Regions from separate parts of the Janthinobacterium sp. SUN137 genome, predicted to be linked through region 2. Evidence: predicted binding sites of a transcription regulator. Region 2 holds the regulator's gene; each other region holds the start of a gene.
The links. Region 2 encodes FNR, which switches genes on or off when oxygen is low (the NO sensors DNR and NnrR bind a similar motif). Its sites were predicted from a motif close to TTGATNNNNATCAA; they were not measured.

Region 1 (6,668 bases), on a different contig from region 2:
GATCGACCAAACAGGAAGGCAGCACAGCATGGATTCGTCATCTGATAAAAAAGAAGAATTGCGTCAACAATTGCGCTTGGCCGCACTCGAGTATCACGAGTGCCCGCGCCCCGGCAAAATCAGCGTGACGCCGACCAAACAACTGACCAACCAGCGCGACCTGGCGCTGGCCTACTCGCCAGGCGTGGCCGCTCCCTGCGAAGAAATCGTCATCGATCCGGCGAATGCCTATAAATATACGGCGCGCGGCAACCTGGTGGCCGTCATCACCAACGGCACGGCCGTGCTGGGACTGGGCAATATCGGCCCGCTGGCCGCCAAGCCGGTGATGGAAGGCAAGGGCGTGCTGTTCAAGAAGTTCGCCGGCATCGACGTCTTCGACATCGAAATCAACGAGATGGACCCGGACAAGCTGGTCGACATCATCGCTTCGCTGGAACCGACCTTCGGCGGCGTGAACCTGGAAGACATCAAGGCGCCCGAGTGCTTCTACATCGAGCGCCAGCTGCGCGACCGCATGAAGATTCCCGTCTTCCATGACGACCAGCACGGCACCGCCATCATCGTCGGCGCGGCCATCCTGAACGGCTTGAAAGCCGTCGGCAAGAAGATCGAGGATTGCAAGCTGGTCGTGTCGGGCGCTGGCGCCGCGGCGCTGGCCTGCCTGGACCTGATCGTCGACCTGGGCTTCCCGCTGAAAAACATCTACGTCACCGACCTGGCTGGCGTCGTCTACAAGGGCCGCACGGAACTGATGGACCCGGACAAGGAACGCTTCGCGCAAGACACGCCGCTGCGCACCCTGGCCGAGATCATCCCGGACGCCGACATCTTCCTCGGCGTGTCCGCCGGCGGCGTGCTGAAGCAAGACATGGTGCGCAAGATGGCGCCGAACCCGCTGATCCTGGCGCTGGCCAACCCGAATCCGGAAATCCTGCCGGAAGAAGTCAAGGCCGTGCGCAGCGACGCCATCATCGCCACGGGCCGTTCGGACTATCCGAACCAGGTCAACAACGTGCTGTGCTTCCCGTACATCTTCCGCGGCGCCCTCGATTGTGGCGCCACCACCATCACGCGCGAGATGGAAATCGCCGTCGTGCACGCGATCGCCGACCTGGCGCATGCCGAGCAGTCGGACATCGTGGCCACCACCTACGGCATCAGCAACCTGTCGTTCGGTCCTGAATACCTGATCCCGATGCCGTTCGATCCCCGTTTGCTGATCAAGATCGCACCGGCGGTCGCCAAGGCGGCCGAGGATTCGGGCGTCGCCACGCGTCCGATCAAGGACTTGCAAGCGTACGCAGACAGCCTGCAGCAATTCGTCTACCGCAGCGGCACCTTCATGAAGCCGCTGTTCCTGATGGCCAAGTCCACGCCGGCCGAACTCAAACGCATCGTCTACGCCGAAGGCGAAGAAGAGCGCGTGCTGCGCGCCGTGCAAGTGGTGGTCGATGAAAAACTGGCGCGTCCCATCCTGGTCGGCCGCCCACCGGTGCTCGAAGCGCGCATCCAGAAGTTCGGCCTGCGCCTCAAGCAAGGCGTCGACTTCGACGTGATCAACCCGGACTTCGACGAGCGCTATCGCGATTACTGGAATACGTACTACGCCATGACGAGCCGCAAAGGCGTCACCGAGGAATACGCTAAACTGGAAATGCGCCGCCGTCACACCCTGATCGGTTCGATGATGATCCACAAGGGCGACGCCGACGGCATGATCTGCGGCACCTTCGGCACCACCCAGCTGCACCTGAAATACATCGACCAGGTGCTGGGCAAGCGCGCCGGCAGCAATGTCTATGCCGCCATGAACGTGCTGATCATGCCGGAACGCCAGCTGGTGATGGTCGACACGCACGTCAATGAAAACCCGGACGCCGACCAGTTGGCCGAGATCACCATCATGGCCGCCGAAGAGATGACCCGTTTCGGCCTGTCGCCGCGCGCGGCCTTGCTGTCGCACTCGAACTTCGGTTCCAGCGACAGCGCCTCGGCGCAAAAGATGCGCGCCGCGCTGGCCATCATCAAGGAACGCGCGCCGGACCTGGAAATCGACGGCGAAATGCACGGCGATACGGCCCTCGACAGCAAGCTGCGCCAGAAAATCATGCCGAATTCGGCACTGAAGAACGACGCCAACCTGCTCGTCATGCCGAACATCGAATCGGCCAACATCGCCTACAACCTGGTGAAGACGGCGGCCGGCAACGGTATCGCCGTCGGTCCGATCCTGCTCGGTTGCGCCAAGCCAGTGCACATCCTGACGCCATCGGCCACCGTGCGCCGCATCGTCAACATGACGGCCCTGTGCGTCGTCGACGCCGTGGCGCAGCGCAAAGCCTAAGGGTTTAGCTGCCGCCTGAAAGCCGCGCCATCCGCAAGGAGGCGCGGCTTTTTTTACATGGGCGGCACGGGCAGGGCCGCGGCGGGCGGATGGCGGCGCAGGTAGTAATGGCGGTACAGCATGATCTCGCCCCATACCAGCAGCAGCGCCGCCAGCGCGAACAGGCCCAGCGTGATCTTGAGCGAATTGAAATAGGCGCCGGCTTGCCGTTTGATGGCGTCGATGAAAATCATCGGCACTGACTTGTCGAGTTTGCTGAAGTCGGCATGGCGGGCCACGTCGGTGGTCAGGCGCACGGCCAGGTCGGTGCCCAGCGCGGCCAGCTCGCCCGTTGCCTGGCCACGGAAGTTGGCGCCCTTGAGCGCTTCGCCGAGCAGGCCGACCCTGGCGATCAGCTGTTCCTGCAGCACCTGCGTCAGCAGCACGCTGCCGCGGCGCAGAATGAATTCATTGATCCAGCGCGCCTTGCTGCGTTCCCAGTAGCTGCCGGACGTGGGCTGGTAATACATGCCTTGCACGAACGGTTCGAGCAGGCTGCGCACGCTGATGGGCTGGCCCGGGGCGATCAGCTTGACCTGCTGTTCCAGGTAGACGCGCAGCGCCGGCATCTGCGCCTCGACCACGGGCTGCAAGTCGCGCTCGAGGGCCTGGTTGACCACGCGGTGCACGCTGTGCACGGCGCCAAACCCGGCACCGAGGAGCGGCAGCGCGAGCAGGATCAGTACATAGCTGAGCTTGGCGGCCACATGCCAGGCGCGGGGACGGCGCACCAGCAGGCATTTTCTGGCCAGCTGGTAGCAGATGCCGAGCGCCAGCACGAAGCCGGCCGCGCTGCACAGCAGCATCCACGGCAGGGCGGTCCACAGCAGTTCGCCGCCGAACGGCACCAGGCTATTGCCCCAATTGAGGAGTTGTTGGTTCATGTACATTGCTTTGATATGGATAAACAGGCAAGTATACCCATTGTGCAACGACATGGAGCGCGCTTGGTGTCAGTGCGCCATCAGCACCGGCAAGGTCATCTGGCGCAGCACGGTTTCCGTCACGCCGCCCAGCAGGATTTCGCGGAAGCGCGCGTGGCCGTAGCCGCCCATCACCAGCAAGTCCGCATGCACTTCGGCGGCCATGGCCAGCAGCGCCGCGCCGATGTCGCCCGTGGCGACGGCCGGGCGCACTTCCACGGGCACGCCATGGCGGCTCAGGTAGGCGGCGATGTCGGCGCCCGGATGGCGCGCCGGCTGCGCGTGGCCGACCGGCGGGTGCAGCAGGGCCAGCACCACCAGGCGCGCCGCGCGCAAGAGGGGCAAGGCGTGGCCGATGGCGCGCGTCGCTTCCATGCTGCCATCCCAGGCCACCACGACCGTGTTGTCCACTTGTGCGAACTGGCCGCTGCGCGGCACGATCAGCACGGGACGGGCCGCGTTCAGCATCACGTAGGGCACCAGGTCGCTCATGGCGCCGGGCAAGGCTTCGCTGTCGTCGTGCTGGCTCAGCACCGTCAGATCGCTGTAGCGGGCGCTGACGGCCATGCCGCCATCCTCGTCGTCTTCGATCAGGCGCCGCTCGAGCGAGGCGGCGCCGGCCTGGCGCGCCAGCGTCTCGAACTGGTCGAGCGCCTGTTCCGCCTGCCCATGCAAGGCTGAAATCTGCGCCGCCACGGCACCGCCGCGCATGCCGCGGTTGTTTTCCAGGGTAAAGCGCGACATGCCCGTCATGGCGGCGCCGATCAGGTGCGCCTGGTGCGCGTGCGCCAGCCGCGCCGCGATGGCGATGCGCTGCGGCGCATGGCGCGACAGGTCGGCGTGGACGAGGATGGATTTGTAAGCCATGTTGTCACTCGGTAGTCAGGATGGCAACAAGGCTAGAACGGCAACACGGGCAAGTCCAGCATTGCCGTGCTGGCCGGGGTTTTTCTTATGCTGGGCTTGATGTAAGTCAAAAAAAGAGAGGCCAGGGCCATCTGCAAGTGCGCAGCCAGGAAAGTGCAAGCTGTTTGATGTGCATCAAAATGCCTGCCCCGCCGCCAGCCATAATGGCATTGAACTCCTGGCCCCTCCAGTGGTCTGCATCGGCGCCGGCGCCATCTGTCCGGCACTTGCTTGTGTGACGCAACAACGCTGGCCGTGGCGGGAGTTCACTCTTCAAGCGGACGCGTGGTGTTCCGCTTTCTCTGCCCAGCGCAGCCGGATGGCGTCGATGGCGGGCAATTCCCCGACAAACAGGTCGACCAGCCGCGCATCGAAATGGCTGCCCTGTTGCGCCTGCAGATAGCCCACGGCGTCCGACACCGACCACGCGCGCTTGTACGGGCGCACCGAGGTCAGCGCGTCGAACACGTCGGCCACGGCGACGATGCGCCCCGCCAGCGGGATCGCTTCGCCTGCCAAGCCGTTCGGGTAACCGCTGCCATCCCATTTTTCATGGTGCGACACGGCGATGGCGCGCGCCAGCGCCAGCATGCCGCCTTCCGCATGTTCGCCGATGATGTCGCCGCCGATGCGCGCGTGCGTCTGCATGATGGTCCATTCGTCCGCGTCGAGCTTGCCCGGCTTTTGCAGGATGCGGTCGGGGATGCCGATCTTGCCCACGTCGTGCATGGGCGCCGCGTGCAGCAGGTCGTCCGCGGCGGCCTCGTCCATGCCGGCGGCCACGCCCAGCAGGCGCGCGTAATGGCTCATGCGGATCACGTGCAAGCCTGTTTCATTGTCCTTGTATTCGGCCGCCAGGCCCAGGCGCTGGACGATCTGCAGCCGCGTTTCCTTCAATTCATCGATGCGCACCAGCGACAGGTGCGTGCGCACGCGGGCGCGCACGATGGCGGGGCTGAGCGGCTTGGTGATGTAATCGACGGCACCCGCTTCAAAGCCGCTCAGTTCGTCGCGCATGTCGTTCAGTGCCGTGACGAAAATGACGGGGATGGCGGCCGTCAGCGGCGTGGCCTTCAACTGGCGGCAGGCGTCGTGGCCGCTCATGCCGGGCATCATCACGTCGAGCAGGATCAGGGCCGGGCGCTCCTGCTGCGCCAGTGCCAGCGCCCGCGCGCCATCCTTGGCGAACAGCAGCGCATAGTCGTTCTGCAAGATCTGGCGCAGCAATTGCAAATTGGCCGCCTCATCGTCGACGATGAGAATCACGGGCCTGGCTGGTGCATTCATGGGGACTCCGGGGCGTAGGTGTGCAGCAAGTCGTGCAGCAGCGACTGTGCTTTGGGGAAATCAAAGTCGTCGATGGCATGCAGCAGCGGCGCTAGCGCGTCCGCTTGCGCGCCCATGGCGTGCTGCAACTGTGCTTGCGCCGTGTCATCGAGTTCGCCGCGCCGCAAGGCGCTTAACAGGGCAGTGGCCGCTTGCCGGACGGCGGGCGCGTCGATGGCCGCCGCCGTAGCCGCCGGCAAGGCAGGCGGCGCCAGCCGGGCGATGGCGGCCGTTGCCGCCGGCCATTGCGTCAGCAGGGTGCCCAGGATTTCGTCGAGCTGCTGCGCCGTGGCGGTACCGGGACCGGGACCGGCGCAGCATTGCTCCAGCGCCGCCAGGCTGGCGGCCAGTTGCTCCAGTCCCAGGTTGGCGGCCACGCCGCGCAGTTGGTGGCTGTGCGACAAGAGCGCCGCGTGGTCGCGCGCTTCGATGGCGGCCAGCAGGGCGGGCGGCAGGCGCGGATGCTCGCGTCCGAAACGGGCCAGCGCCGCGCGGTAGGCGCTGTCGTTGCCGGCCCAGCGCTGCAGGGCGCCCGCATGGTGCAGCACCCGTCCGCCTGCGGGGGGCGGCGCGTGGCTATCGTCGGCCGGGTCCGCCGCCAGGCCCAGCACGCGCGCGATTTCCTGCGCCAGCGCCTGCCATTCGACGGGCTTGGTGGCAAAACCGTCCATGCCGGCTGCCCGCGCCGCCTTGCGGTGCGCCTCGAGCACGCTGGCCGTCATGGCGATCACGGGCACGCGCGGGCGTCCGTCGCGCAGGGCGGCGGCACGGATGGCTTGCGTGGCGGCCAGGCCATCCATGTGCGGCATTTGCAAGTCCAGCAGCAGCACGTCGAAGTCATCCTGCTGCGCCAGTTGCAAGGCTTGCGCGCCATCGCCGGCCGTGACCACCGTGTGGCCACGCTTGCCCAGCAGTAAGCTCAGCAGTTCCAGGTTTTGCGGCACGTCGTCGGCGGCCAGCACGCGCAGGGGCGGCAGGCGCACGCTGCGCCGTTCGCTGGCGGGCAGCGCCGCCTGGCGCGCTGGCAGCAAGGGCAGCATGACGTGGAACACGCTGCCGTGCGGCAAGGCGGCATCGGCCCAGATGCGCCCCTGCATCAGGGTCACCAGCTGCCGGCTGATGGTGGT
Region 2 (6,668 bases):
TGGGCTGGCGCTGGCCGCTGGCCGCCTGGCGGATGGCCTTGGCCGTGGCCAGACCGTCCATGACGGGCATGTGCCAGTCGGCCAGCACCACGTCGTACGGTTGCTGCTGCGCCAGGCGTTCGCGGTACAGCTCGATGGCGGCAAAGCCGGAGTCCACTTCGTCGGCCAGCCAGCCCCACGCCTCGATCAGCTTGACGATCAGTTCGCGCGTGGTGCGGTTGTCGTCGGCCACCAGCAGGCGCAGCTGGCCCAGCGCCGGCGTGCGCCGCGTTTCGGCCGGCTGCGCCAGCATTTCGAAGGGCACGCTGAACCAGAAGCGGCTGCCCTTGCCTTCGCTGCTGGCGACGGCGATGTCGCCGCCCATCATGTGGATCAGCTGCTTGCTGATGGCCAGGCCCAGGCCCGTGCCGCCGAAGCGCCGCGTGATGCTCTGGTCGCCCTGGGAAAACGCGGCAAACAGCTGCTGTTGCTGCAGTTCCGTCATGCCGATGCCCGTGTCGCGCACTTCGAAGCGCAGCCAGGCGCGGCCGTTTTCGTTCTCGGCCAGGCTGACGGCCACCACCACTTCGCCGCTCTCCGTGAACTTGATGGCGTTGCCGGCCAGGTTGACGAGGATTTGCTGCAGGCGCTGGGCGTCGCCCACGAGGCGCCGCGGCACGTCGGGCTCGACGGCGATGGCCAGTTCCAGCTCCTTTTCGCCCGCATTCATCGTCATCGTCGTGGCCAGGGTATTCATGACTTCATCGAGGTCGAATTCGACGGGCGACAACTCCATGCGCCGCGCCTCGATCTTCGAATAGTCGAGCACGTCATTGAGGATGCCCAGCAGCGACTGGCCCGCCACTCTGACCATGGTCAGATACTTGCGCTGTTCCGTGTCGAGCCTGGTATTGCCCAGCAAATACACCATGCCCAGTACGGCATTGAGGGGCGTGCGGATTTCATGGCTCATGTTGGCCACGAAATCGCTCTTCGCGCGGTTGGCCGCCTCAGCGCGGTCGCGTTCCTGTTCCAGCTCCGCCGCGCGCGATTCGAGTTCCTGCTGCAGGCGGTCGCGTTCGCTCATCAGGCCGTTGAACGCTTCCGTCAGTTCGCCGATCTCGTCGCGCTGCTGCACCGGCACGGGCGTGAAGCGGCTGCCGCTGGTGCGCAGGGCTTGCAGGGTGTCGCGCAGGCGCACCAGCGGCGACAGCAGGCGCACGGTGACCCAGCCCAGAACAAAGGCGGCCAGCAGCGAGGCGAGGATGCTCCACAGCACCAGCCGGTACAGCACGCCATCGAACGGTTCGAAGGCATCTTCGACGGGGAGCGAGGCGGCCAGCAGCCAGTTCACGGATTTCAGGCGCTTGAAGCTGTTGACGGCCGTGATGCCGCGGCTGTTGGTGCTGACCATGCTGCCTTCGCCATCTTCCTTCAGCAGCTGGGTCGTCGTCAGGTTGGCGTTCGGCTTGCGCGGTTGCAGCAAGCGGCTGGTATCGGGGTGCAGCACGTAGCGCGGCACGGCGCCGCGCGTGAGGATGAAGTAATAGCCGTTCTTGCCGATCTTTTCCGAGCGCAGGCGGCCCAGCAGGTTGTCCTTGTACAGGCGCAGCACGCCGATCACCACGCCGGCCACCTGGCCATCGGCGGCCAGCACGGGCGCCACCATCTGCACGATGGGCATGCCGCTCGACTTGCCCAGCATCGGTTCGGTGATCATGGGCTGGCGTGTGCGCAGGACGGTCTGGAAATACTCGCGCTCGGCGACGTTGATGCCGGCGCGCCCCGCTACCTCCGGCATGTCGGCCACGACGGCGCCATGCGCGTCGAGCACCAGCACGTCATCGAACAGCACCAGCATCGAGCGGCGCGAATAGTATTCGCGCAATTGGGCGGGCCGGGCGATCAATTCCGGCGGCTGCTGTCGGGCCGTCAGGGTGACGATCTGCAGCAGCATGCCCAGCTTGTCGTCGAGCTCGGCAGCGGTGCGGGTGATCAGGGACGATTGCTGGCTCAGCAGTACTCGGGTGAAGTCGTCGCGCATGTGCTGCACCTGGATCATGGTGACCAGCGCGATCATGGCGATCGAGGTCAGGCTGGTGGCCAGCGCGACTTTTGCTTTAATGCCGAGAGGCTTCATGATTTCCTTTTCAGTACCGGGCGGCACAGGCGGCAGATAATGCTGTCAGGAATTTTCCTATCAATGCCCCAGCTTGGCAAGCGGTGCCGCGCAAATTGCCCGTCCCGGATGGGCTTTTGACGATGTTGCCATATAATTAAAGGCTGGACGTCGTTTATTCGCCGAATTTACGGTGAAATTGGCATACGGCAACCCTGTATGCGGCTGTATGCAGTAAACTTGTTGTTGCATTTTCTAAAAGGTACCGACATGACTGAAGCGCTACTCACTCCAACCTTGCCCACCGTGAACGTGGAGGCGTTGCGTGCGCGATGCTCGACCTGCAGCATGCATCAATTGTGCCTGCCGATGGGCCTCGATGTGGGCGACATGGACAGGCTGGACCAGATCATAGGCCGCCGCCGCAAGATCGTGCGCGGCGCCTCGCTGTTCCGTATCGGCGACTCGTTCCAGAACCTGTATGCGATCCGCCTGGGGCATTTCAAGACGTACCAGATCAATCCGGGCGGCGAAGAGCAGGTGACGGGCTTCCAGATGGCGGGCGAACTGCTGGGCATGGACGCCATCAGCGCCGACCGCCACCACTGTAATGCGGTGGCGCTGGAAGACAGCGAAGTGTGTGAAATCCCGTTTTCCAGCCTGGAACAATTGCTGGGCAATATGCCGACCCTGCTGCGCCATTTCCACCGCATGATGAGCCAGGAAATCACGCGCGAGCAAAGCGTCATGCTGTTGCTGGGCAATATGCAGGCGACGCAGCGCTTTGCCGCCTTCATCGTCAACCTGGCGTCGCGCTATGAAGCGCGCGGCTATTCGGGCAGCAATTTCCAGCTGCGCATGTCGCGCGAGGAAATCGGCAACTACCTGGGCCTGACCATCGAGAGCGTCAGCCGCCTGCTGTCGAAGTTCAAGAAGGAAGGCTGGCTGCGCGTCTCGAACCGGGAAATTGAAATCCTGCAGCCGGCGAAACTGAAGGCGATTACGGCCGGCACGGACGTCTGCAAATAAGACTTACAGTTCCTCGTCCGCATGCAGCGCGATGCTGCGCTGCAGCGGCCAGGTCCAGATGCCGGACAGGCGCCACTCGCGTTTGTCGTTTTCCACCAGCACTTGCCAGCGGCTGCGCTCGAGCATCGGCAGCGCCACGGAAAAATTGCCGGCCGCATCGGGCTGTACCAGCACCTTGATATCCTTTTCCGGCAGGGTCGCATGCGCTAGGTGCAGCTGCAAAGGCGCCTGATAGGCCTTGCCGAAGCTGTGCACGGAACCGGTCAGGCGCGCTTGCGCCACGTCATACGACAGGCGCGTATCCATCGCCAGGTCGCTGGCGATCGTGTCGCGCTTCAAATCCTGGTTGATCGCCTTGCCCTGCTTGTAATAATCGCCCACCACCAGCGCATCGGGCTGCGTAAACGCGATATAGCCCATGAAGCTGCCGACGACCACGGACAGGCCGGGGCCGATCATCAGCAGCCATGGCCAGCGATGCTTGTACCACGGTGCAACGGGTGCTTGCAGTTTCAGACTGTCGGACATGATATTTCTCCTGTTTAATCAGCCAGTCCCCGCATGGGGACCGGCCTTCCTGCAACTTCGTGGCGGCGGCGAGGGCACCCGGTCCCCGTCCGCCTTTCCTTGTTAACGTGGCACGATGAATACCGCGCTTTCACGCACATGCAGCGATGGGTCGTCCAGCGATTGCAATTCGATCGCAATCTTGTTCGAGCCCTTCTCTCCCACGCCGTGCGGCACGCGCAGGCGGATCGGCCAACCCAGCGTTTCCGTCGGCTGCAAGGTCACTTCTTCGCGCGTCAGCAAGGTCAGGCCCGGCAAGCCGGAAGCGCTGATTTTGAAATGCTGGCTTTGCTCCGATGTGTTCATGATCTGCAGGCGGTAGACGTTTTCGATCATGCCGTCTTCCACTTCGCGTCCCATGGAACCGCGGTCGCGGATCACGTCCATTTTCAGGGGCGTGCGCAGGGCCAGCGAAGTACACACGGCGATGATGATCAGGGCCAGGATGGAAGTGTAGATCAAGACGCGCGGGCGCATGGCGCGCTGGCGTATCTGCTTCGAATTGAAGTTGTTTTCCATCGCATGGTCGGTACTGTAGCGTACCAGTCCCCGTGGCCGGTCGACCTTGTCCATCACGCTGTTGCAGGCATCGACGCAAGCGGCGCAACCGATGCATTCATACTGCAGGCCGTTACGGATATCGATGCCGGTCGGACACACCTGCACGCACAGGGTACAGTCGATGCAATCGCCCAGCTTGTCGTTGTTGCCGGCCTTCTTGCTCATGGCGCCACGTGGTTCGCCGCGCTTGGCATCGTAGGTGATGATCAAAGTGTCCTGGTCGAACATGGCGCTCTGGAAGCGCGCGTAGGGGCACATGTATTTGCACACCTGCTCGCGCAGCCAGCCCGCGTTGCCGTAGGTTGCCAGGCTGTAGAACAAGACCCAGAACCATTCCCAGGGACCGAAGTTCAGCGTGGTCACCGACTGCGCCAATTCCTTGATCGGCGTGAAGTAGCCGACAAAGGTAAAGCCCGTCCACAGGGCGATGGCGCCCCATACCAGGTGCTTGGCCGTCTTCTTGAACGCCTTGCGCACGGAGGGGCCCTGCTTGTCGAGGGCCATGCGCGCGCTGCGCGTGCCCTCGATGCGGCGTTCGACCCACAGGAAAATTTCCGTGTATACCGTTTGCGGGCAAGAGAACCCGCACCACACCCGCCCGGCAATGGCCGTGACGAGGAACAACAAATACGCACAGATGATCAGCAGGGCCGCCAGATAGATGAAATCCTGGGGCCACAGCACGACGCCGAAAATGTAGAACTTGCGCGTGGTCAAATCGAACAGCAGGGCTTGCCTGCCATTCCAGGTCAACCACGGCAAGCCGTAGAACGCGAGCTGGGTAAGCCATACGCATACCCATCGCCAGGTAGCGTAGCGTCCTTTGGCCTCGCGAGGGTAGATTTGCTCGCGGGCCGCATACATCTTGATGACTTGAGGTTCCATTTTTACTTTGCGGGTGCCTGCGGATTCGACAGGCTCCAGACATACGCCGACAGCACGTGTACCTTGGATTCGCCGAGGAAATCGCTGAAGGCCGGCATGGTGTTGCTGCGTCCCTTGCGTACGGTTTCCATGATGGTGTCGGCGCTGCCGCCGTACAGCCAGGTCTTGTCCGTCAGGTTTGGCGCGCCCAGCATCTGGTTACCCTTGGCATCGGCGCCATGACAGGCCATGCAGGCGCCGAACTTGGCCTTGCCCAGCACGGACTTGACGGGATCCGAGGTCGAGCCGGACAGGCTCAGCACATAATGGGCCACGTTCTCGACATCCTTTTCGGAGCCCAGGGCAGCGCCCATCGGTGGCATTTGCCCATTGCGGCCGTGCATGATGGTGGTCTTGATGATGTCGGGTTCGCCGCCATACAGCCAGTCCTTGTCCGTCAGGTTGGGGAAGCCCTTGTTGCCGCGCGCATCCGAACCGTGGCATTGCGCGCAGTAGGTCAGGAACAGGCGCTGGCCGATGGCTTGCGCCTGCGGATCGGCGGCCACCGTCTTCAAGTCCTGGCTCAGGTACTTGTTGAACAGGGGACCGTAGTCGGCTTCCGCCTTCTTCAGCTCTTCCTCGTACTGGCCCGTCGATTTCCAGCCCAGGCTGCCGGCATAGTTGCCCAGGCCCGGATACAGGAACAGGTAGGCCAGCGAGAAGACGATGGTGATGTAGAACAACCACATCCACCAGCGCGGCATCGGCGTATTGAGTTCCTTCAAGTCCTCGTCCCAGACGTGGCCCGTGGTGCCGTCAGCAGGGGCGCCCTCGACCACTTTGATTTTCGACTGCGAGTACAGCAGCACGCCGCAGCCGATGATGCCCAGCAGGGACAGCACGATGATGTAGATATTCCAGAAGCCATTGGTAAAGTCAGCCATGGTTGTGCTCCTTCGCCAGGGTCATCTCGGCCTCGGCCGGATAGTCGAGCGCGTCGTCGGCGAACGGCAGGCGTGCCGCCGCGTCGAAGTCGCTGTTGCTGCGGCTGAACGTCCACCACAGGATGCCCACGAACGTCGTAAAGGAAACCACCGTCATGACGCTGCTGGCGCTGTCAAACAGGTTTTCGATTGCCATGCTAATTCCTTGTTTTGATTAATGTACCGAGGCCTTGCAGATAGGCGACCAGGGCGTCTTCTTCCGTCTTGTCCTGCAGCTGCGCGGGGCCGGCGGCAATCTCTTCATCGCTGTACGGCTGGCCCAGGCGTTTCAGGGCGCGCATCTTCGGCATGATGTCGTCAGGCACCAGCTTGGTCTTCGCCAGCCAGGGGTAGGACGGCATGTTCGATTCGGGCACCACGTCGCGCGGGTTGTTCAAGTGCGTGCGGTGCCATTCGTCGCTGTAGCGCGCGCCCACGCGGGCCAGGTCGGGCCCCGTGCGCTTGGAACCCCACTGGAACGGACGGTCGTAGACGAATTCGCCAGCGACCGAATAGTGGCCATAGCGTTCCGTTTCCGCGCGCAGCGGACGCACCATCTGCGAGTG
Region 3 (6,668 bases), on a different contig from region 2:
CGTGGTGCCTGGTGGTCTACGTGGCGCTGACCCTGACGGGCATTTACTGGAGCTATGACGTGGTGCGCGACAATATCGACGCCTGGGCCGGCAAGCCGCCCCGCGTGGCGCAAGCGCCGGGCAAGCAAGGCCAGCCCAGGGAAAAGAAAGAAGCGCCGGCCGTCGACCTCGGTCCGGCCTGGAGCAGCTTCCAGCAGCACGCGGCCGGCTGGACCCTGGCCAGCGTGCGCCTGCCGACACGCGCCGGCGAAGCCGTGCAATTCACGTGGCTGGCCAGCGACGCGCCGCACGAGCGGGCGCGCAGCCGCATGAGCATTGCAGCGGCCGACGGCGCAGTGACGGAAAACGAACCGTACAGCCAGCAAGCGCTGGGTGCGCGACTCGTCAACATCATTTATCCGCTGCACATGGGCACGTATTTTGGCTTGCCGGGCCGCATCATCGTCACCCTGGCCAGCCTGGGCCTGCCCCTGTTCGCCATCACGGGCTGGATGCTGTACCTGGGCCGCCGCAAGGCGAAACGCGCCGTGCAGGCGCAGCGCGCCATGCTGGGCGCCGGCGCGCCGGGTAAGACGGACACGGGCTTGCCCACCCTGGTGGCCTACGCCAGCCAGTCAGGGCAGGCCGAGCGCCTGGCCCTGGAAAGCGCGCGCGCCCTGCAGCAGGCGGGCGTGGCCGTCGACGTGCAATCGCTGGACCAGTTCGATCCCGCGCAATTGCGCCAGTACGAACGGGCCCTGATCGTCGCCAGCACCTTTGGCGAAGGCGAGGCGCCGGACGGCACGCGCCGCTTCGCGCGCCTGCTGCAGCAAACCTCCGGCACGCCGCTGGCGGGCCTGGAATTCGGCATGCTGGCCCTGGGCGACCGCCATTACAGCGCCTTCTGCGGCTTTGGCCATGCGCTGGCGCAACAATTGCAAACGCTGGGCGCCACGCCCCTGTTCCCCCTGATCGAAGTGGACAAGCACGACCCCGCCGCCCTGGCCGACTGGTCCACAGCGCTGGCCCGCTGCAGCGGCAGCGCCATCGACGCCATCGGCGTGCAGGAAGAAGCGTCATATGCCGAGTGGCGCCTGGCGCGCCGCGTGCTGCTCAACCCGGGCAGCCAGAGCGGCGAACTGCATGAAATCACCTTGACGGGCCCGGCCGGCGCCAGCTGGGAAGCGGGCGCGCTGGCGGAAATCATTCCCTGCAATGCAGACGGCAGCGATGGTGATGCCAGCAATGCCCATCACGCGCCGCGCAGCTACTCGATCGCCTCGCTGCCGTCCGATGGCGAACTGCAGTTGCTGGTACGCCAGGAACGCCATGCGGGCGAGGAAAATCAAGGCCATGGCCTCGGCTCCGGCTGGCTGACCCGCTTCGCCCCGCTGGACGCCACCATCCGCCTGCGCCTGCAAGCCAATCCGGCCTTCGCCCCCGCCCTGGTCGACGTGCCCTGCATTTATATCGGCAACGGTTCCGGCCTGGCCGGCCTGCGCTCGCACTTGCGCGCGCGCCAGCGGGCGGGACTGGCCCGCAACTGGCTGCTGTTCGGCGAGCGCCAGCAAGCTTTTGACAGCGTCTGCGGCACAGAGTTGCAAGGCTGGCTGGGCGCTGGCCACCTGGCGCGCCTGGACCGCGTCTTTTCGCGCGATGGCGCCGATGCCGGCAAGCGTGAATACGTGCAAGACCGCCTGCGCGCCAACGCCGGGACGCTGCGCGACTGGCTGGCGCAAGGGGCCATCGTCTACGTGTGCGGCAGCCTGCAAGGCATGGCGGCAGGAATCGATGCTGTGCTGCAAGAATTGCTGGGCCAGGAGGGACTCGACGCCTTGCTGGCGGCCGGACGCTACCGCCGCGACGTGTATTGACCTGGCTCAAGCCATCGCCGGCGCCGCCCGGCTATGTGGGCCGGCGCACGGTCGGCGCCAATCATCGGACTACAGTGAGGGCATGGCGGCAGGGCGATAAACCCGCGCCGCCCCACTCACTGTCTGCGAGGCTTCCCATGAAAAACCCCTGGATGAGCATGTACCTGAGCGCCGCCAACCGCATCGCCAACACGGCGCGCGGCCATGCGACGGCCGCCGTCAAGCGCGAAGCGGCGAAAAATACGCGGCAATTGACGCAAGTGTGGTTCGATTCCTTCCTGCCCCCGACAGGCAAGCCGCGGCGCAGCCGCAAGGCGAAATAAGCTCCTGGCAACGGGCGAACTGGTGCGGTGCATCACAGCAATAAATTGAAGTTTCAATCAGATGAACTAAACTGCAAGCATGGTAGTACATAAGGAAGTGACCGGCAGGCGCCGCATCCCCGCGCCGCCGCCGGGACACCGGGAGACGACCATGTTGACGCTCAAAGTGCTGGCTTGCCTTGCCCTGTCGGCCTTGCTGCTCGTACCCCTCGTGCTGCGCGACGCGATGCAGACGTCCGCCGGGCAGCAGTTGCAGGTGCCGAATGTTGATGCGCAAGGCATGTGGGCCCACTGGCCCAAGCAATAGCAATACGCGCGGCTGAGAAAACACCGCTGACTGCGTTGCTTTGACTTGCCGTACTCGCGTACTGTCTGCGTCAAAGACGCCTTGCCAGCGGCGTTTTTCAGCGGCGCTCGGTAGTGGATTGCATCGTTAAAACCGCTTTGTTTTGCGGATGGGGATTTGTTCTCTCCTCCCATTTATTTTTGCCTTGATTTGCTCCCCCTCTTCGCAGTACTTTTGATCCAGATCATGGATTTCCACCTTTGCTGCGCCCAAACTGGAACAGTCCGCTTCGCACCGTGACGGACTTAACCTGGAGCATCAGCATGGGTAAATCGGATTGGAAGGATGAGATGGCGCTGGGCGTTCCCGTCATCGACGAGGCGCATGAGGCGCTGTTTCAGGAACTGGCGCGGCTGCAGCAGTTGGGCGACCAGCATTTCAGCATGGCGTTTCGCGAGCTGATCGCGGCCGTCGAACGCGATTTCCGCGAGGAAGAGGATTTGATGGAGCAGATCGCCTTTCCCTCGCTGGCCAACCACCGCGAACAGCATGCGCGCGTGCTCAGCGGTCTGCACCATGCCTGGGCCGCCGTCGATGAAGGCGACCTGGAACAGGGGCGCCATGCGCTGTCGCTGTTGCCGCAATGGCTGATCTTTCACCAGGCCACGATGGACCTGGCCCTGGCGGCGGCGCTGGAGCTGGTGCAGCGCCAGCCTAGCTAGCTTCTACAGCAGCAGCACCGTGGCTTGCTCGGGCAAGACGACGCGGTAGTGGCCCGGGTATTTGTCTTCGCCATCGAAAATCTTGCAAAACACGGGCTGGTTGATGTCGTTGACGGCGGCCTCGTTCATGGGCAGGGTGGCGATCAGCTGCTCGCCTTCGACCAGTTGCAGCGCGCTGCCCCGCTCGGCAGCGCAAAACGCCAGCGATTGCACGTCGCTGGCGAACGGCCGCTTGTACCACGGCGTAATGGCCCGCACGGCGCGCCGGGCGTCCTGCAAGACCTGCCCCACGCGCTTGACGTTCCAGGCATCGCGCGCCACGGACGGCTGGAGCACGATATTCGCCGTCAACTCGCCCCTGCTCTTATTCACCAGGAAAGTACCGTCCTGCGCGGCGATGTCTTCGTTGAGCGGCACGACGAACACGCCGCCGTCGGACACCTTGATCGGCATGGGCGCGCCATTGCCTTGCAAGGCCACGCGCACGTCGTCGATGGTGGCGCTCAGCTTGGCCGGAATCAGGCGCAGGGCCATGACCACGCTGCCGCTCGACACTTGCCACACTTTCCGGGCCGTCAGATAACTGTCGCGGTAAGCCGTGAAGCGCACGCGCGGCGCCTTGGCGTCGCTGCTGGCGGTGACCGTCACCGTTTGCGATGGCAAGGTTTCCTCCGCGCCCGCCGGCGCCGCTGGCGCCACGGGCGTGGCTGGCGCAGGGGGTGGCTGCACGAGCGGTGGCGGCACGAGCGGCGGTGGCGCGACGGCGGCGGGCGGCACGCTGGCGCTCTGCAGCGGCGCGGGGATAGCCGGCGGCGCGTGCTCCTGGGCCTGGCCCAGCGACACGACACACAACCATCCGGCACAAGCGATCCATGTACGCATGCATTTCTTTCAATGAGGAAAATATTTTATCAGCGCCTGCATTATCGCAGAAGGCCAGCCCATGCGCCGCCCTTGGCCTGGTCGCACTCTTTTGGTGCGCACGCTTGATTATTTAACAAATACAACTTATATTGATAATGATTCTTATTCACATAAGTGGAGGGAATCGCGCGCCCTTCTTTTCCACTGCCCGCACGCGCCGGGCCTTGCGGTGGAACTGCTATCCAAGCCAGACCACGGGCCAGCGTCACGCCATCCCCCAGCTACTGCGCACCTCGCCAGACGAGATAGGAAAACACACAACTACAATATGCCAGGAAAATGATGCAATCAACGACAGTCTTCCCTCCTTCGCGCCAGCCCGCCTTGCGCCCCCTCCCCCGCCTGTTACACGTCGCCCTGCTGAGCCTAGCCGCCGGCACAGTCTTGCCGGCCCAGGCCGCCGGCGCCGCCGCGGCCGACGTCACCATGCCGGCCGTCACCGTGCTGGGCCAGTCGATGGCCGGCACGGAAGGCACGCAGTCGTACACGACAGGCGAAGCGCGCAGCGCCACGCGCATGGACCTGTCCCTGCGCGAAACGCCGCAATCGGTCAGCGTCATCACGCGCCAGTTGCTCGACGACCTGGGCGCCGTGCGCCTGGACCAGGCGCTGGCGCAGACGACGGGCATCCAGGTTGGCCAGAATGACACGGAGCGCACGACCTTTTATGCGCGCGGCTTCGGCATCAACAATATCCAGATCGACGGCATGGCGCGCGGTGGCAATGCGCCGCTGCAAGACACGATTTTGTACGACCGCATCGAGGTCGTGCGCGGCGCCACCGGTCTGATGGGCGGCAAGGGCGACCCGTCGGCCACCATCAACATGATACGCAAGCGGCCGACGAAGGAATTCCAGGCCAGCGCCGGCCTCATCATGGGCCGCTGGGATGATCAGCGCGTCGAGGCCGACCTGTCCACGCCGCTGAACGCGCAGGGCAGCGTGCGCGCGCGCACGGCCCTGGCCTGGCAAAAACGCGACTCCTACCTGGACATGTATCACGAACGCAAGACGGTCGGCATGCTCATCGTCGAGGCGGACCTGCGTCCCGGCACCCTGCTGACGGCGGGCGTCGACTTCCAGGACAACCAGCCCACGGGCGCCACCTGGGGCGCCGTGCCCTACTGGAACGCGGACGGCAGCCTGGCGAATTTGCCGCGCAACACCAGCTGGACGGCGCCATGGAGCACCTGGGCCGAAAAGCAGCACACGGTGTTCACCTCGGTGGACCAGCGCCTGCCGGGCAACTGGAATCTGCACCTCGGCTATGCGCGCACGGAAAGCACGAACCGCACCACCGTTCTGTATGCGGGCAAAGGTTATCCCGATCCCGCCACGGGTAAAGGCATGGAACTGTGGACGGGCGCCCGGGGTGCGGGAGAAAGGAACAGCGACAATTTCGACGTCTACGCCAGCGGACCATTTACCTTGCTGGGACGCAAGCACACGGCCATCATCGGCTGGAATGGCAATAACGGCCAGGATCGCTCCCCCGGCGGCAAGGCGAAAATCGACTATGAACCTTTGGTCCCCGATTACCGCAGCTGGACGGGCAACATCCCCCGCCCCGTGTTCACCCCGGATGGCTCGCACACGGAAAGCGTGACGCGCCTGGCGGGCGGCTATGTGGCCACGCGTTTGAGCCTGGCCGACCCGCTGCACGTGATCATCGGCGCGCGCAGCAGCACCTATCGCACGGACACGCGCAGCTACAACACGCAAGGCGTGTACACGGGCAGCAGCGACTTTGTGGAAACGCGCAATGAAGTCACGCCGTACGTGGGCGCCGTGTTCGATATCAACAAGCAATATTCGGCCTACGCCAGCTTCACGCAGCTGTTCAACCCGCAAACGAGCAAGGACCGCAACAACCAGTTCCTGGCGCCGGAAACGGGCGACAATGCCGAGCTGGGCGTCAAGGGGGAATTCTATGAAGGCAAGCTGAATGCGTCGGCCGCCCTGTTCCACACGAAGAAAAAGAACCTGGCGGAACTCGACCGTTCCGTGCCGCCCGGCTTTTTGCTGCCCGACGGCGGCCAGGCCATGGTGGCCAACGGCGCCGGCGTGACGGCCAAGGGCGTCGAATTCGACGTTTCCGGCCAGTTAACGCCCGCCTGGGAAGCGAGCGGCGGCTATACCTATCTGCACGCGGCCGAGGCCGATGGCCGCCGCGCCGCCACCACGCAGCCGCGCCATTTGTTGCGCCTGGCCACCAGCTACCGTTTCGACGGCCGCCTGGCAGGGCTGAAAGCGGGCGCCAGCATGACGGCGCAAAGCGCCACCTACAGCGAATCGTGGTACGGCCGTCCGCCGTCAAGCGAGATGACGAACATCCCGCAAGCCGGTTATGCGCTGGTCAACGCCATGGCCAGCTATGCCATCAACCGCCATGCCAGCGTGCAGCTGAACGTGAATAACTTGCTCGACAAAAAGTACTACCGCAACGTGGGCTTCTTCGACGGCGTGTTCTGGGGCGAACCGCGCAACATCAGCCTGGCCGTGCGCACGGCATTTTAAGCGGGACGCAGTGCATCAGGCTGCCGGCGCGCTGCGCCAGTGC

Region 1: O3298_RS06675 (universal stress protein) is a predicted target of FNR. The motif match lies at 4,341-4,354, and genes of this name have one in related genera.
Region 3: O3298_RS16495 (bacteriohemerythrin) is a predicted target of FNR. The motif match lies at 2,697-2,710, and genes of this name have one in related genera.

Annotation. Positions count from the first base shown of each region.
Region 1 is NZ_JAPWHZ010000001.1:1,467,071-1,473,738, reverse strand. Features, by position in the region: gene O3298_RS06685 (NADP-dependent malic enzyme) at 29-2,347, shown strand; gene O3298_RS06680 (hypothetical protein) at 2,401-3,270, opposite strand; gene O3298_RS06675 (universal stress protein) at 3,340-4,176, opposite strand; gene O3298_RS06670 (two-component system response regulator) at 4,489-5,502, opposite strand; gene O3298_RS06665 (MHYT domain-containing protein) at 5,499-6,668, opposite strand, start outside.
Region 2 is NZ_JAPWHZ010000004.1:61,735-68,402, reverse strand. Features, by position in the region: gene O3298_RS20750 (response regulator) at 1-2,119, opposite strand, end outside; gene fnr (fumarate/nitrate reduction transcriptional regulator Fnr) at 2,369-3,127, shown strand; gene O3298_RS20740 (FixH family protein) at 3,131-3,655, opposite strand; gene ccoG (cytochrome c oxidase accessory protein CcoG) at 3,758-5,140, opposite strand; gene ccoP (cytochrome-c oxidase, cbb3-type subunit III) at 5,143-6,063, opposite strand; gene O3298_RS20725 (cbb3-type cytochrome c oxidase subunit 3) at 6,056-6,259, opposite strand; gene ccoO (cytochrome-c oxidase, cbb3-type subunit II) at 6,261-6,668, opposite strand, start outside.
Region 3 is NZ_JAPWHZ010000003.1:347,759-354,426, forward strand. Features, by position in the region: gene O3298_RS16480 (sulfite reductase flavoprotein subunit alpha) at 1-1,853, shown strand, start outside; gene O3298_RS16485 (hypothetical protein) at 1,991-2,176, shown strand; gene O3298_RS16490 (hypothetical protein) at 2,328-2,483, shown strand; gene O3298_RS16495 (bacteriohemerythrin) at 2,786-3,184, shown strand; gene O3298_RS16500 (hypothetical protein) at 3,188-4,066, opposite strand; gene O3298_RS16505 (TonB-dependent siderophore receptor) at 4,391-6,625, shown strand; gene O3298_RS16510 (nucleotidyltransferase domain-containing protein) at 6,641-6,668, opposite strand, start outside.